3 regions of the Amycolatopsis sp. NPDC004169 genome follow, and region 3 is predicted to be linked to each of the others. Evidence: riboswitches for the same ligand, from Rfam matches in the RefSeq annotation. Region 3 holds a riboswitch; each other region holds the start of a gene.
What was found. Region 3 has a riboswitch for S-adenosylmethionine ahead of ABZX11_RS13460 (ATP-binding cassette domain-containing protein). Riboswitches for the same ligand answer to the same signal wherever they lie in the genome.
Positions count from the first base shown of each region.

Region 1: another riboswitch for S-adenosylmethionine. It lies ahead of thrC (threonine synthase); the one in region 3 lies ahead of ABZX11_RS13460 (ATP-binding cassette domain-containing protein).
Region 2: another riboswitch for S-adenosylmethionine. It lies ahead of ABZX11_RS09795 (aminotransferase class V-fold PLP-dependent enzyme); the one in region 3 lies ahead of ABZX11_RS13460 (ATP-binding cassette domain-containing protein).

Region 1 covers NZ_JBEXMD010000013.1:159,469-162,668, forward strand. The annotation lists gene ABZX11_RS19950 (ComEC/Rec2 family competence protein) at 1-456, shown strand, start outside; gene thrC (threonine synthase) at 514-1,779, opposite strand; SAM riboswitch class I at 1,793-1,926, opposite strand; gene holA (DNA polymerase III subunit delta) at 2,071-3,051, shown strand.
Region 2 covers NZ_JBEXMD010000006.1:1,640-4,839, reverse strand. The annotation lists gene ABZX11_RS09800 (hypothetical protein) at 7-603, opposite strand; gene ABZX11_RS09795 (aminotransferase class V-fold PLP-dependent enzyme) at 620-1,954, opposite strand; SAM riboswitch class IV at 1,994-2,108, opposite strand; gene ABZX11_RS09790 (potassium/proton antiporter) at 2,186-3,200, opposite strand, start outside.
Region 3 covers NZ_JBEXMD010000008.1:129,475-132,674, forward strand. The annotation lists gene rsmA (16S rRNA (adenine(1518)-N(6)/adenine(1519)-N(6))-dimethyltransferase RsmA) at 1-773, shown strand, start outside; SAM riboswitch class I at 900-990, shown strand; gene ABZX11_RS13460 (ATP-binding cassette domain-containing protein) at 1,200-2,213, shown strand; gene ABZX11_RS13465 (4-(cytidine 5'-diphospho)-2-C-methyl-D-erythritol kinase) at 2,283-3,200, shown strand, end outside.

The DNA of each region.
Region 1 (3,200 bases), on a different contig from region 3:
CTCGACTGGCCCGGCCTGGCGCTCGAGGTCCTGGGCCCGCGCTACGTCCCGGCCCGCGCGGACGGCCCCCAGGACGGCACGACGATCAACAACAGCTCGGTGGTGCTCCGGGCCGAGACACCGGCGGGTCACGTCCTGCTGACCGGTGACGTCGAACTGGCCGCGCAGGCCGACCTGCTGGCCGACATCGGCAATCTGAAAGCGGAGGTGCTGAAAGTACCCCACCACGGCAGTCGCTACTCGCTGCCATCGTTCCTCGCGGCGGTGGCTCCACGGGTGGCGATGGTCAGCGTGGGCGCGGGAAACACATACGGCCACCCGAGCAAGTCCACAATGGACACGCTGGTGGCGCTCGGCGCACGAGTCACCCGAACCGACCTGGACGGCGACACGGCGGTGATCACCGGAGCGGCAATAGTGCGCCGGGGCGAGCCGCGTGGGCCGCCCCGGCGGTGACAGCCCGCGGCGCGCCTGAGCCCCGGGGCGGGCCGAGGTGCCCGCCCCGGGCGGTGCTCAGTAGCCGAGGGCCTCGTTCACGGCCGCGGCCGACGGCGGCAGGGTTGCCTTGGGGCCGACGTGGTTCTCGATCGCGTCGAGGGTCTTGAGGCCGTCGCCGGTGATCAGGAGGACCGTCTCGGCGTCCGGGTCCAGCTTGCCCGTCTCGACCAGCTTCTTCGCCGTGGCGACGGTGACCCCGCCCGCGGTTTCGGTGAAGATGCCTTCGGTGCGGGCCAGCAGGCGGATGCCCTCGACGACCTCTTCGTCGGAGACGTCCTCGATCGCACCGCCGGTGCGGTTGACGATGTCGAGCACGTACGGCCCGTCGGCCGGGTTGCCGATCGCCAGCGAACGGGCGATCGTGTCCGGCTTCACCGGCTGGACCACGTCGTGGCCCTCGCGGAACGCGGCCGACACCGGCGAGCAGCCGGTCGCCTGCGCGCCGAACACCTTGTACGGGCTGGCTTCCACGAGACCGAGCTGGCCCAGCTCGCGGAAACCCTTGTCCACCTTGGTCAGCTGCGAACCGGAGGCGATCGGGACGACGATCTGCGGCGGGATGCGCCAGCCGAGCTGCTCGGCGACCTCGAAGGCCAGCGTCTTCGAGCCCTCCGAATAGTACGGCCGGACGTTCACGTTCACGAACGCCCACTTCGGGTGCTCACCGGCGAGCTCGGTGGCGAGGCGGTTGACGTCGTCGTAGTTGCCGTCGATGGCGAGGAGGTCGCCGTCGTACACCGCGGTGGTGAGGATCTTGGCGCGCTCGAGGGTCTTGGGGATCAGCACGACCGACCGCCAGCCGGCGCGGGCCGCTGCCGCGGCCGTCGCGTTGGCCAGGTTGCCGGTCGAGGGACACGCGAGCACCTCGAACCCGAACTCGCGGGCCGCGGCCAGCGCGACGGCGACCACGCGGTCCTTGAACGAGTGCGTCGGGTTGCCGGTGTCGTCCTTGACCCACACGCGCTTGAGGCCGAGTTCCTTGGCGAGGCGGTCGGCGCGCACCAGCCGCGTCGCGCCCGGCTCGGTGTTCGGGATCTCTTCGACGTTGGACGGAACGGGAAGGAGTTTCTTGTAGCGCCAGATGTTCTTGGGGCCGGCTTCGATGTCTTCGCGGCGGACGCGGCCGAAGTCGTAGGCGACCTCGAGCGGCGAGAAGTCCTCGGCGGAGACGAATTCCGGAGCGAGCGGCTGCCGGTGGCCCTCTTCCTTCGACACCAGCTCGACGGCCGGACCGAGATCCGGGGTCTTCGTGGTGGAGGTCGTGCCGAGGGTGGCGGTCATCGCGAGGTTCCTTTCCTCATCTGCCCCGCCGAAGCGGGCCGGAATTGGCACCGTGGTCGTCAGCTATCCCGCGATCGCGGGATGACAGGCTGTACGCCGGTTGCCGGGGCTTCGTCGGGCCGTTCCCTCTGCCCCTCTGGATGAGCGGTATTCGGTTGTCGGTGCCACGCGCCGGAGATCCGGGGCGGCTGCCTCGGCTACACCGTACGACATCGCGCTCGGCCCGTGCCACGGTGGCGGCCCGACATCACCGGAGCGGGCGCACAAGAGCGCAAGTGAGAGGATTTCGGGGTGACCGCGCAAGCCACCGCCCCGGCCCCGCTGCACCTGGTGCTGGGAGAGGAAGAACTGCTGATCGAGCGGGCCGTCCGCGAGACGCTCGCCGCCGCCCGCGCGACGGACGCGACCGCGGAGCTGACCCGGGTCCGGGTGTCCGATCTCACAGCGCCTGAGCTGGCCGAACTGGTCAGCCCGTCGCTGTTCAGCGAGGGCCGGGTGATCGTTCTCGAGTCGGCGCAGGACATCTCGCAGGAGCTGTCCGACGCCGTCGCGGCCTACCTGAAGGACCCGGCGGACGGGGTCGTGCTCGTCGTCGTGCACACGGGTGGCGGCCGCAGCAAGGCGGGCAAGTCACTCCCCGCGACGCTCAAGAAGGCCGGCGCCGAGATCACCGAGTGCCCGAAGCTGACCAAGCCGGCCGAGCGGGAGCAGTTCGTGCGCCACGAGGTCCGCCGGGTGGGCGGCAAGATCGACCCGGCCGGGGTCGCCGCCCTGCTCGACGCCGTGGGCTCCGACCTGCGGGAACTCTCGTCGGCGGCGACGCAGCTGGTGGCGGACACGGGCGGTGCTGTCGACGCCGATGCGGTCCGCCGCTACCACCGAGGCCGCGCGGACGTGACGGGGTTCGCGGTCGCGGAGAAGGCGGTCGGCGGCGACCGCGCGGCGGCGCTGGAGTCGCTGCGGTGGGCGATGCAGCTGGGTGTCCCGCACGTCCTGGTGGCCGACGCACTGGCCGACGCGGTCCGCACGATCGCCCGGGTCTCCGGCGCGGGCCGGGGCAACCCGAACCAGCTGGCGGGCGAGCTGGGGATGCCGCCGTGGAAGATCCGCAAGGCCCAGGGCCAGTCCCGCGGCTGGAACCCGGACGGCCTGGCCACGGCGATGCGCGTGGTCGCCCGGCTGAACGCCGAGGTCAAGGGCGTGGCGGCCGACCCGGGCTACGCGCTGGAACGAGCGGTCCTCGAGGTGGCGGCAGCCAAGGGCGACCGCTGATCGCTGCCCACCGGCACGAGCTACTCGCGGCCGCTGGCAGGGCCGCGCCGCCACAGGCGGTCGCTCTGGGCTATTCGCAGGGGCCTCACCGGCGCGAGCGGCTCGGTGGTCGCCAAGCTCGCGGCCGCTGTCTGCATCGCTCCGGGGTA
Region 2 (3,200 bases), on a different contig from region 3:
ATCGGGTCAGGGCATCGAGCTCGGGTTTCCCCGCAGCAGGGCGACGAGCGCGGCGGCGAGCAGGATCATCGCCGAGGCCAGCATGCCGGCCATGTCCGCCGAGAGCACCACGGCGACCAGGGCGAACGCCGCCGCCGTCAGCAGGACGAACCGGCTGCGCTCGTACGCGGCGAGCAGCAGCAGGCCGAGCGTGGCCAGGAGCGGGCCGCGCAGGCCGTCGCCGAGCCGGAACTGCCAGGACCCGACCAGGTCGAGCAGCGGGACGGCGAGCAGCGCGGCGATCGTGCCGAGGGCGAACCACCCCACCCGGCCCGGTCGCCGGGCGAACGCGTACCAGACGGCCGTGCCGAGGACCGCCACGCCGAGCGTGACCAGCCACACCGGCCCGGCCGGGAGGCTGCTGTCCCCGACGTGGAAGTCCAGCGGCCACTGCAGTGCGCGGCTGTACTCGGTCGCACCGGGTGGGACCGCCGGTGACAGGAGGAGGTTCGCGGACTCGCTTTCGGCCGGGCTCCGGCGCCACAGCAGCTGCACGGTGACCGCGCCGATCTGCGCGAAACCCAGCAGTGCCAGCGGAAACCAGTAACGCGGCCCTCTCCCCATCGGCCCAGGCTAGCGCTCAGCAGAACGGCGGCAGCTCCCGCGGGTCGCCCACCGGGGCCCAGCGGCCGTCCACCTTCGCGTACTCCCAGCGGGCCCCGCGGGCGACGATCTGCCGCAGTGCCAGCAGCACGCGGTCGACGTGTTCCTCGGTGCTGCCGAGGCCGAGGCTGACGCGGACCGCCTGCTGCCCGTCGCCGCCGGTGACGGCGATCAGCCGCTTGGCCGCGATGTGGGCGCAGAAGGCGCCGTCGCGGACGCCGATGCCGTACTCGGCGGACAGCACCGCGGCGAGCCAGCCCGGGTCGAAGCCGTCGACGACGAAGCTGACCGTGCCGACCCGGTCGACCGGCGCGTCGAACAGCCGCAGCTCGGCGCAGCCGGGGATGCTCTCGAGCCCCTTGCGCAGCCGGGTGAGCAGGGCCTGCTCGTGCTCGACGACGGCGTCCCAGTTCGCGCTGAGCGTCTCGCACGCGACGCCGAGGGCGTACACGCCGACGGTGTTGGGCGAACCGGCTTCGTGGCGCTCCGGCCCGCTGTTCCAGACGACGGCGTCCTCGGTGACGAGCTTGGTCGCGCCGCCGCCGGCGAGGTACGGGCGGGCCGCGCGCAGCCAGTCCGCGCGGCCGATCAGGGCACCGGCGCCGAAGGGCGCGTACAGCTTGTGGCCGGACAGGGCGACGTAGTCGACGTCCAGTTCCTTGAGCGAGATCCGGCGGTGCGGGGCCAACTGGGCGGCGTCGAGGGCGACCCGGGCGCCGTGTTTCCGCGCCACGGCGGCGATTTCCGCCACCGGGAGCAGCTCGCCGGTCACGTTGGAGGCGCCGGTGACGACGACCAGCCGCGGTCCCTGCGGAGCGCCGGCCAGCGCCTCGTCCACAGCGGACACCGCGGCGAGGCGGGTGCGCGGGGTGGGGATCCGCCGGACGTTCGGCCCGTGCCAGGGCAGCAGCGCGGCGTGGTGCTCGGTGTCGAAGACGACCACCGTGGTGTGCCGCGGCAGGCTGCGGGCGAGCAGGTTGAAGGAGTCGGTGGTGTTGCGGGTGAAGACGACGGTGTCGGTCCGCCGCGCGTCGACGAAGCGGCGCAGGACGTCACGGGTGCGCTCGTAGAGCTTGGTGGAGACCTGCGAGGCGAAGCCGGCGCCGCGGTGGACACTGGCGTACCAGGGCAGGAACTCGTCGACCTTCGCGCGGACGGCGTCGAGACAGGGTGCGCTCGCGGCGTGGTCGAGGTTGGCGTAACCGATGTCGCCGCCGGTCACCAGCGGCACCCGCAGCGACGCCCCGGCGACGGTGGGGATGGCGGGGGCTTCGCGGGTTTCGGGCTGGGTGCGGTCGATGGCGAGAGTCATCGGGGTGCCTCCTCGGCGATCCGGGGGACCCCGGCGAGGGGCCCGCGCTTGCCCGTCGCACGGCGCGACCGGCCCGGTCTTCACCCGGGGCACCCCACCGCGGTAGGAGGGTTGCCGGCCAGCAAGCCGGGGCTTCGCGCTGGCACTCATGACCTGAGCCCGAAGGTACCGAGAACGCGCCGGGCCGCCAACCCCCGCCTCACATTCTGAGACGGCGGTCACAGAGCGTGCTCAGCGGCCGGACTCGCCCTTCCAGCGCGCGAGGCGGCCGGCCCGGTCCACCGCGCGCAGCCGGCGTTCGACCGCGTCCCGGACCGCGCTCGTGGTGACGACCAGCAGCTGGTCGTTCTCCTGCAGCCGGCTGGTCTTCTGCGGCGTGAACCCGGCGCCGTCGCGGACGACCAGGCTGATCGTCGCCCCGACCGGCAGCCGCAGCTCGGACAGGTACACGCCGTGCATCTTGGACCCCACCTGGATGCGGACCTGCAGGAGTTCGGCGCCCAGCTCGTCCAGCGGCGCGGAGTCGACCTCGATCTCGTGCGCCTCGGACTTCTTCGCCAGCCCGAGCCGGTGCGCGAGCGGGCCGAGCGTCGCCCCCTGCACCAGCGTCAGCACGATGACCAGCACGAACACCGCGTCGACCAGCCGCTGCGCGCCCGGCAGGCCGCGCGAGAGCGGGATCATGGCGAGCACGATCGGCACCGCGCCGCGCAGCCCGGCCCACGACAGGAACACCTGTTCCCGCCACGGCAGCCGGAACGGCAGCATCGACAGCACGACCGAGAGCGGCCGCGCCAGCAGCAGCACGACGGCGCCCGCGACCAGGCCCGGAACGACCGCGTCGAGCAGCCTCTCCGGCGAGGCGAACAGCCCCAGCAGCACGAACAGCCCGATCTGCGCCAGCCAGCCCAGTCCCTCGGCGAACGACAGCGTGTCCGACCGGTGCGGCAGCCGCGAATTGCCGAGCACCAGCGCGGCGACGTAGGTGGCGAGCAGGCCGGACGCGTGCAGCAGCTGGCCCGAGGAGTACGCCACGACGCACACCGCGACCGTGGCCAGCGGGTAGAGACCGGTCGCCGGCAGCGCGGCCCGGCGCAGCGCGAGCCCGCCGAGCCAGCCGAAGGCCAGGCCGATGACCAGGCCCGCGGTCAGCTCGTAGACCACCAGCAGCGGCAGCGTCCAGTCCACAGTGGTGCCTTCGGCCAGCACCACGACGGCGATGTAGGCCGGCGCGTCGTTGATGCCC
Region 3 (3,200 bases):
CCAAGAAGCTCGGGCAGAACTTCGTGCACGATCCCAACACCGTCCGGCGGATCGTCGAGCTCGCGAACGTCACCGAAGACGATCTCGTCCTCGAGGTCGGGCCCGGGCTCGGGTCGCTGACCCTGGGCCTGCTGGCCACCGGCGCGCGGGTCGTCGCCGTCGAGATCGATCCCAAGCTCGCCGAACGGCTGCCCAAGACCGTCGCCGAACGCGGGCCCGAGGCCGCGGACCGGCTGACCGTCGTCGGGGCCGACGCCCTGCGCGTCACCCGCGCGGAGCTGGGTGAGCCGACCGCGCTCGTCGCCAACCTGCCCTACAACGTCGCCGTGCCCGTCGTCCTGCACCTGCTGGCCGAGGTGCCGTCGCTGCGCTCCGGGCTCGTCATGGTGCAGACCGAGGTCGCGGACCGGATGGCCGCCGGCCCCGGCAGCCGGATCTACGGCGTCCCGAGCGTCAAGCTCGCCTGGTACGGCTCCGCACGCAAGGTCGCCGCCGTGCCACGCTCGGTGTTCTGGCCGGTGCCGAACGTCGATTCCGCGCTCGTCGCCTTCGAACGTGCGGACTCGACCGCGTCCGCCGACCGGGACGTCCTCTTCGGCCTGGTGGACGCCGCCTTCTCACAACGCAGGAAGACGCTGCGGGCCGCGCTCGCGGGCTGGGCGGGCTCGGCCGAGCAGGCGGGCGAACTCCTCGCCGCCGCCGGGATCGATCCCAAAACCCGTGGTGAGCAGCTCGACGTGCACGACTTCGCCCGGATCGCCGCCGCGCGCTAGCCGTTCCACTGTGGAAGCGTGAAAATACGCCCTCTCCGCCCTTGATCCCGCGATCCGGACACCGCCAGTCGTGTGATCTGGGCCAACGGGCTTGCTTTCGATCCGTGGGATCGGTTTTACTCAGTACGTCCATCCCGAGCGACTGAGAGACCTGGCTCGCCGAAGTCGCAGCAACCACCCTCCGCAGGGCAGGTGCTACCGCCAGGACCGATGGAGGCCGTTTTCGATGAAGAGGGTAGCTCGCCCCCTGCTCCTGACCAGGCGTCGCGTAGTCGACGAAGGCCGCCGCTCCGTGACCGCATGTCGACGCTCCAACTGAGCTTGTCGTAGCCGGTCCACCTCTTCTTCACGCACCGTCCCAACCGGACGGAACTCGCTTGCGGCCGGGTGCTGCGCGCTGCCTGCACCCCGTTTTCTGGAGCCTTCGTGATCACCGTCGAAAACCTGTCCAAATCCTTTGCCACCAACGGAAACTCGGTCGTCGCCCTGCGGGACGTGAGCGTCGACGTCCAGGCCGGCTCGCTGTTCGGCGTGGTCGGCCCGGCCGGGTCCGGCAAGTCCGTCCTCGCCCGGTGCATCGCCCTGCAGGAGCGCCCCGACCGCGGCGTCGTCCGCCTCGACGGCCTCAACACCGGCACTCTCGACGGCCGCCGGCTCCGCGAAATCCGCCGTCAGCTCGGCGTCGTCTCGACGAAGCCGGAGCTGATCGCCGAGCGCACCATCGCCGGCAACATCGCTTCCCCGCTGGAGCAGCTCGGCGTCGACGGCCCGCAGCGCCGCAGCCGGGTCGGCTCGCTGCTCGACCTCGTCGGCCTGACCCAGCGCGCCGCGCAGCGCCCCGGCGAGCTGTCCGCCGGTCAGCTCCGCCGCGCCGCGGTCGCGAAGGCGCTGGCGGCGGCCCCCGCCGTGCTGCTCGCCGACGACCCGACCGCCGGCGTCGACCCGGAGGAGGCCGGCGCGGTGCTCGCCGTCCTCGACCGGGCCCGCTCCGAGCTCGGCACCACGGTCGTCGTCACGACGCCGGACGCCGGCGTGGTCCGCCGGGTCTGCGACGACGTCGCGGTGCTGGAGGACGGCACCGTCATCGAGCGCGGCTCGGTGCTCGACCTGATCTCGAACCCGGGCAGCCGCACAGCGCAGGCGCTGCTGCCGGCCATCGAGACGACCCGCTCGCAGGCGGCGCGCTACGACCGCTCGGCCGACGTCGTGCTGATCGGCTTCGCTTCGGTGGGCGCGCTGCTGCCCGAGGCCGCGGGCCGCTTCGACGTCGAGTTCGCCACCATCGGCGGCGGCCTGACCCGCATCGGCGACACGCCGGTCGGCCGGTTCCGCCTGGGTGTCCGCGGTGAGCGGGCCGATGCGGCGCTGGCCTGGGTCGCCGAGCGCGGTGGCCACGTCACGCACACCGCGCGTGGCCCGCAGGGTGTCGCGGCTGCCTGATCGTTGTCCCGGAACGCCCCGATGTGCACGTCGCATCGGGGCGTTTCCGCGGGCACGTAGGCTGGTCGGGTGCTCGCTGTAGTTCCGCCCCCAGTCACCGTCCGGGTCCCGGCCAAGGTCAACCTGCACCTTTCGGTCGACGACCTGCGGGAAGACGGTTACCACGAGCTGGTCACCGTGTTCCAGGCGCTGTCGCTGACCGACGAGGTGACCGTCGCGGTCACCGAAGAGCCCGGCATCGAGGTCTACGGCGAAGGGGAGGGCTCGGTGCCGACCGGCCCGGAAAACCTGGCCTGGCGGGCCGTCGAAGCGCTGGCCGCGCACGTCGGGCGCACCGGCGAGCCGAAGGTCAGGGTGGTGCTGCGCAAGGGCATCCCGGTGGCAGGCGGCATGGCGGGCGGCAGCGCCGACGCGGCGGCGACGCTGGTCGGGCTGGCTTCCCTGTGGAACCTCGACGTCACGCGCGACGAGCTGGCGGAGATCGCCGCCGGCCTGGGTAGCGACGTTCCGTTCGCGCTCTACGGCGGCACCGCGCTGGGCACCGGCCGCGGCGAGCAACTGGTCCCGGTGCTGTCGCGGCACACGTTCCACTGGGTGCTGGCCTTCGCCGCCGAAGGGCTGTCGACGCCGAAGGTGTTCGGCGAGCTGGACCGCCTGCGCGCGGCGGGCAACCCGCCCCGGATCGGCTCGCACACACCGGTGGTCGAGGCACTGGCCTCGGGCGACCCGCGTCAGTTGGCCCTGCTGCTGGGCAACGACCTCCAGGCGGCGGCGGTCTCGCTGCGGCCGGACCTGCGCCGCACGCTCCGGGCGGGGGTGAACGCGGGCGCGCTCGCGGGCACGGTGTCGGGTTCCGGCCCGACGTGCGCGTTCCTCTGCGAAGACGGGCAGTCGGCGGTGGAGGTCGCGGCCGAGCTGTCGGGCGCGGGCGTGTGCCGGACGGTCCGCGTGGCCCACGGCCCGGTCCCGGGAGCCAGGGTGGTCGGC